2 regions of the Lysobacter sp. P5_B12 genome follow, and region 2 is predicted to be linked to the other one. Evidence: riboswitches for the same ligand, from Rfam matches in the RefSeq annotation. Region 2 holds a riboswitch; the other holds the start of a gene.
What was found. Region 2 has a riboswitch for cobalamin ahead of btuB (TonB-dependent vitamin B12 receptor). Riboswitches for the same ligand answer to the same signal wherever they lie in the genome.
Positions count from the first base shown of each region.

Region 1: it holds a riboswitch for cobalamin, as region 2 does, so the genes downstream of both, AC1DOM_RS00140 (ribonucleoside-diphosphate reductase subunit alpha) here and btuB (TonB-dependent vitamin B12 receptor) in region 2, are expected to answer to the same signal.

Region 1 covers NZ_JBFULG010000001.1:27,364-30,678, reverse strand. The annotation lists gene AC1DOM_RS00145 (potassium/proton antiporter) at 1-1,262, opposite strand, end outside; cobalamin riboswitch at 1,353-1,563, shown strand; gene AC1DOM_RS00140 (ribonucleoside-diphosphate reductase subunit alpha) at 1,748-3,315, shown strand, end outside.
Region 2 covers NZ_JBFULG010000005.1:98,925-102,239, forward strand. The annotation lists gene bioD (dethiobiotin synthase) at 1-377, opposite strand, end outside; gene AC1DOM_RS09755 (GAF domain-containing protein) at 455-937, shown strand; gene AC1DOM_RS09760 (TfoX/Sxy family protein) at 934-1,311, shown strand; cobalamin riboswitch at 1,346-1,581, shown strand; gene btuB (TonB-dependent vitamin B12 receptor) at 1,705-3,315, shown strand, end outside.

The DNA.
Region 1 (3,315 bases), on a different contig from region 2:
TAGCCGACCATGTCGTATTCGAGCTGGCCGGGGAGGTCGAGCTGGATGCGGCGCGTATTCGGGTCCGCGCGCGGCACGGCGACTTCGAACCAGTGCGCTGCGCGTCCCAGCGACCAGCCTTGCACGATCAGCGAGACGAACACGACGACGAAGGCGACGTTGAAATAGACGGTCGCGTTCGGCAACCCCGCGAGCAACGGGATCGAAGCGAGGAAGATGCCGACCGCGCCGCGCAATCCCGTCCATGCGATGAAGGCGATTTCCTGCCGGCGATAACCGAAGGGCGCAAGGCACGCGACCACCGCGGCAGGCCGCGCGACGAACATCAGGAATGCCGCGACGCCGAGCGCGGGCAACAACACTTCGAAGAGCTTGTGCGGCGTGGCCAGCAGGCCGAGCAAGAGGAACATCACCAACTGCGCGAACCACGTCGCCGCATCCTGCACGGACAGCACTTCGTTGCGCGCGCGCATCGGGCGGTTGGCGACGACGATGCCCGCCAGGTACACCGCGAGATAACCGCTGCCGCGGAACAGGTTGGTGATCGAGAACAACGCAACCGCACCGGCGAGTGCGAGCCACGGATGGAGGCCCGGTGGAAGTTCGAAGGTATTGAGTGTCCACACCATCAAGCGCCCGCCGAGATAACCGGCGACGAGGCCCGCGGCGATCGCCCACCCGAGTTGCAGCGACAGCATCCATGGATCGTGCGTGCCCGTGCCGGCGATCCATGTCGTCATCGCGAGCGTGAGGAACACCGCCATCGGATCGTTGCTGCCCGATTCGAGTTCGAGCGTCGCGTTGACGCGGCGTTCGAGATGCAGGCCGCCGGCGCGCAACAGGAAGAACACGGCGGCCGCGTCGGTCGAAGACACGACGACGCCGAGCAACGACGCTTCCAACCACGGCAGATGCAACAGATACACCGCGGCGACCGCGGTGAGCGCGGCGGTGATCACGACGCCGGCGGTCGCGAGCACGACCGACGGCACCACGCTCCCGCGCACTTGCGCCGCGCGCGTGCGCAGGCCGCCATCGAACAGGATCACCGCGAGCGCGAGCGAGCCGACGAGATAGGTGAACCCCAGGTCCGAATACTTGATGCCGCCCGGCCCGTCTTCGCCGAGCACCAGGCCGAGCAACAGGAACACCAGCAGCAAGGGGGCACCGAACCGGCGCGCGAGCAGCGACGAAGCGATGCCCGCCAGGATGAGAAGCGCGCCGAAAAGCAGGCGCAGGTCGATGGCGTGCAGGTGCTCCAAGCGGACTCCTTGTCGGCTGGGGTCGAGTGTAGCGGTCGCGGTCGCTTGTCGCCGGACCCCAACATCGTCGATTGACAACGACTCGAAGCGCGATATCTTGTGGTCGTCGGTTCCGCGGGCGAAGGTTCGCGGATGAAAAGGGAAGCCGGTCCAACTCCGGCGCTGCCCCGCAGCGGTAGGTGGAAACGAAGTCGCGCACGCACTGGGGCGGTGGCCCCGGGAAGCGGCGACGAGTAGGTGGTGCGGCTCCATGCGCACCGTGTCCACGAGCCCGAAGACCTGCCGACAACCGCGCGATGCACGCCGCGCGGTGCCGGCCGCGGAATCTCCGGGGGGAGATGGCTGGTGACGCAGGGGCCGGCCGCCGCTTTTTTCGCGCGCGTGTCTCGATCGCTGCGACGCCGCCTTCCCATCGTGTGGTTCCAAGACCGATTGTCGATCGCCGAGGGAGCGATCGGCACCGGTGCGCCATCACGGAGCCACCCATGTCACACGACACGCTCGCCGAATCGGTCGTCTCGCCCGCCGCCGTCGCACCTGCCTTCGATCTTACGCCGCCGCCCACCGCCACCACCATGCGCGTCACCAAGCGCAACGGTGCGTCCGAAGCCGTCGACCTCAACAAGATCGTGCGCGCGGTGACGCGCGCGGCCGAAGGCCTGCACGCGGTGGAACCGATGCGCGTGGCCACGCGCACGATCTCGGGCCTCTACGACGGCGCGACCACGCGCGAACTCGACGAACTCTCGATCCGCACCGCCGCGCTGCTCACCGCCGAAGAACCCGAGTACGGGCGCCTGGCCGCGCGCCTGTTGTCGGCGGTGATCGCCAAGGAAGTGGCGGGCCAGGAAATCCACGCGTTCTCGCAGTCCATCGCGCGCGGGCACGAAGTGGGCCTGATCAACGACCGCCTGCTGGAATTCGTACAGGCCAACGCGCGCAAACTCAACGACGCCATCGACCCGATGCTCGACCAGGGCTTCGATTATTTCGGCCTGCGCACGCTGTACGACCGTTATTTGTTGCGCCATCCGCGCACGCGCAAGGCGATCGAGACGCCGCAGCAGTTCTTCCTGCGCATCGCCTGCGCGCTCGGCGAAGACGTGCCCGGCGCGCTCGCGCTGTATCGCGCGATGGCGCATCTGGATTACCTGCCTTCGTCGCCGACCCTGTTCAACAGCGGCACCAACCACGAGCAGCTGTCCTCGTGCTTCCTGCTCGATTCGCCGCAGGATTCGCTGGAATCGATCTACCAGCGCTACGGCGACATCGCGCAGCTGTCGAAATTCAGCGGCGGCATCGGCGTGAGCTTCACGCGCGTGCGTTCGCGCGGTTCGCTGATCAAGTCGACCAACGGGCATTCCAATGGCATCGTGCCGTGGCTGAAGACGCTGGATGCGTCCGTCGCCGCCGTGAACCAAGGCGGCAAGCGCAAGGGCGCGGCCTGCGTGTACCTCGAGCCGTGGCACGCCGACGTCGAGGAATTCCTCGAGTTGCGCGACAACACCGGCGACGAAGCGCGCCGTACGCACAATCTCAACATCGCCAACTGGGTGCCGGACCTGTTCATGCGCCGCGTGGAAGCGGATGCGGACTGGTCGCTGTTCGATCCGCGCGTGGTGCCGGAGTTCGTCGACCTGTATGGCGATGCGTTCGAACGTGCCTACGAACAGGCCGAAACGCAGGGCAAGGCGACGCGCACGATCCGCGCCCGCGAGTTGTACGCGCGGATGATGCGTTCGCTCGCGCAGACCGGCAATGGCTGGATGACGTTCAAGGACAAGTGCAACCGCGCGAGCAACCAGACGCTGCGGCCGCAGAACGTGATCCATCTGTCGAACCTGTGCACCGAGATCCTGGAGGTCACGTCCGCCGAGGAAACCGCGGTGTGCAACCTGGGTTCGATCAATCTCGCGCGGCACGTCGACCCCGAGATCGGCTTCGACTTCGACAAGCTCGCCGAAACCGTGCGCCTGGCCGTGCGCCAGCTCGATCGCGTCATCGACCTGAATTTCTACCCGATCGAAACCGCGCGCCGCGGCAACCTCCGCTG
Region 2 (3,315 bases):
GTGGCGAGCGGCGCCATCCAACCGCCGACGCCTTCGACGACGACGCAGTCGGCTTGCGCGCGCAAACGTTCGTGCGCATCGAGGATCGGTTGCAGCGTGACGGTGATGCCCGCATCGCGCGCGGCGAGTTCGGGCGCGAGCGGATGTTCGAGCGCGAAGGGATTGATGTCTTCGTAAGGCACCGCGAACGCGCTCGCGTGTTGCAACGCCAGTGCGTCTTCGTTGCGCCATGCACCGTCGATGCGTTCGCAGCCGCTCGCCAGCGGCTTCATTCCGACCGCGCGCACGCCCGCATCGCGCATCGCGTGCAGCAATGCGGTGCTGGCGAGCGTTTTGCCAACGCCGGTATCGGTGCCGGTGACGAATACGCCGTTCACATGCGGGCCCCTTCGTCGCGACGCAGCGTCGCGGCCACGGCGCCATGGTAACGCCGTCGCGCTGGTAGACTCCGGGGATGTTCACTGCCTCCACGCTGTCCGGCAGCAAGCCGGAGCAATACGCCCAGCTCGCCGAACAGGCGCGCGCCCTGCTCCACGGCGAGCCCGACCGCATCGCGAATGCGGCCAATCTCTCGGCGCTGGTCTACCACGCGCTGCCGCAGCTGAACTGGGCCGGTTTCTATTTCTTCGACGGCACCGAACTGGTCGTCGGCCCCTTCCAGGGCCTGCCCGCGTGCGTGCGCATCCCGCTCGACAAGGGCGTGTGCGGCGCGGCGGCGAGCACGCGCACGACCCAACTCGTCGAAGACGTGCATGCATTCCCCGGCCACATCGCCTGCGATGCGGCCTCGCGTTCGGAACTGGTGGTGCCGCTGGTCCGCAACGGTACGCTCGTCGGCGTTTTGGACCTCGATAGTCCGGTTCCCGCGCGCTTCGACGTTGAAGATCAACAGGGGATCGAAGCGATTGCCCGCCTGTTCGAGGAATCTTTGGCTTGAGCACCGCCAAGCTGCGCAACATCGGTCCGAAATCCGCTGCCTGGCTGCGCCAGGTGGGCCTGCGCTCGCGCGAGGATCTTGAAGCGGTGGGCGCGGTCGATGCGTTCATGCGCGTCAAGCGCGCCGGCTTCCGGCCGAGCCTCAACCTGCTCTACGCACTGGAAGGCGCGTTGCTCGATTGCCACTGGCAGGAAGTGCCTGAAGCGCGTCGCAGCGAACTGGTGAATGCCGCCGAGGCCGCCACGGCCCTGCTTCCGCCGCCGCGCAACCGCCCGGCCGCATCGCCCGTCACCACCACGCAGATGGCCGATACCGAAGACGCCGCGCCGGCCTTCAATCTGTTCGACGAGCCCGCCGGGCACGAAGCGGACTGACGCGCGGTCCTTCCGCGCCCGAAGCACCACGGTTACACTCCCCGCCGCTTGAGGTGACCCGCGGACGCATCGTCCAAGGGTTGAAACGGGAAGCCGGTGCCCGATCGCATTGCGCGATCGCATTCCGGCGCTGCCCCCGCAACGGTAAGCACGCAAGGCCAACGCATCCGCCACTGTGCACGCGCACGGGAAGGCGCCGCGGCCCGGATCGCCTTCTCACGAGACGACCAGCGCGCAAGCCCGGAGACCGGCCTTAATGCAGACCTGGTTGCGATGCGGAGGGCATCGCGGCGGCAGCGCCGTCGCACGCGCCTCCGCTGTGTTTCCCCCCGCCATGACGCGACTCCTTGTGAACCCAAGGCGCGCGGGCGTGCGCGCCGGAGACTCCAATCCATGTCACGCAACACCCTCGCCGCCGCCGTCGCGGTGGCTCTGCTGTCCCTGCCTGCCTTCGCGCTTGCGCAATCGCAGGAGGCCGAACAACTCGACACGGTGCTCGTCACCGGCACGCGCACCGCGGTGACCGTCGATGATTCGCTGTCCGCCGTCGAAGTCATCGATCGGGCCGAAATCGAACGCACGCAGGCGCAATCCGTGCAGGACCTGCTGCGCGGCCGCGCGGGCATCAACCTCGTCAACCAGGGCGGCGCGGGCAAACTCACGACGCTGTTCCTGCGCGGCACCGAATCGGACCAGACGCTGTTCCTGATCGACGGCGTGCGCGTGGGCTCCTCCACCTCGGGCCTCACCGCGTTGCAGGACCTGCCGGTCGAACTGATCGAGCGCATCGAAATCGTGCGCGGCCCGCGTTCGAGCCTGTATGGCTCCGACGCGATCGGCGGCGTCATCCAGATCTTCACGCGTCAACCGAAGAACGGCGGCGTGCGTCCGCGCTTCAAGCTCGGCGCCGGCAGCAACGATCTGCGCGAATTGAGCGCGGGCCTCGACATCGGATTCGACCGCGCGTGGTTCGGTGCGGACTACAGCCACCAGTCGACGGAAGGCCACAACTCCTGCACCGGTGCGACGACGCCGGAGTTCGCCGGGTGCTTCATGGATACGCCCGATCCGGACGACGACGGTTACGAAAGCAACGCGGTGTCGGTGCGCGCGGGCGTACGGCCCGTCGATGGCCTGACCATCGACATGCATGCCCTGCGCAACGAAGGCCGCAACGAAATCGACGCCGACCCGATGTTCGGGTTGGGCGATGTGTCGAACACCACGCAGCAGGTGGTCGGCGGCAAGGCGCGTTGGGAAGTCGGCCCCGCGACGCTCACGCTGACCGGCGGCAGCAACCTGGATCGTTCGCTGCAGACACGCGACGACGCGTTCACCGATTTCTTCGAAAGCCGTCGCGACAGCGCGTCGTTCCAGGCGGACTTCAAGGTGGCCGACAAGCAGTTGGCGACGGTCGGTTACGACTGGCAGCGCGACAAGGCCTTCGCGAACGATCTGTTCGGCACGCTGGTGTCGTCGCAGGACGGCGCGCTGCGCCAGAACCGCGCGGTGTTCGCGCAATACCAGGGCGCCTTCGGTGCGCACGACGTGCAGGCAAGCGTGCGTCGCGACGACAACGAACAATTCGGCGGCCACACGACGGGCAGCCTAGCGTGGGGCATGGACCTCGGTGCGGGCTTCCGCCTCACCGCCAATGCGGGCAGCGCATTCAAGGCGCCGACGTTCAACGAACTGTATTTCCCGTTCTACGGCAATCCGGATTTGTTGCCGGAGACCTCCGACACGTTCGAGATCGGCGTCGGCCAGCGCCGCGCGACCTGGCATTGGGACGTGCACGCGTACCAGACGCGCGTCGACGACCTGATCGTCTACGACTCCAGCATCTTCGTCGCGAACAACCTGGAACAGGCCCGCATCCGCGGCGGCGAGTTGACCGGCGGATTCTCGCTCGATGCCTGGAACTTCAGCGGCGCGGCGAGCTACGTCGATCCGCGCAACCGCAGCAACGGCGACAACTTCGACAAGGTGTTGCCGCGTCGCGCG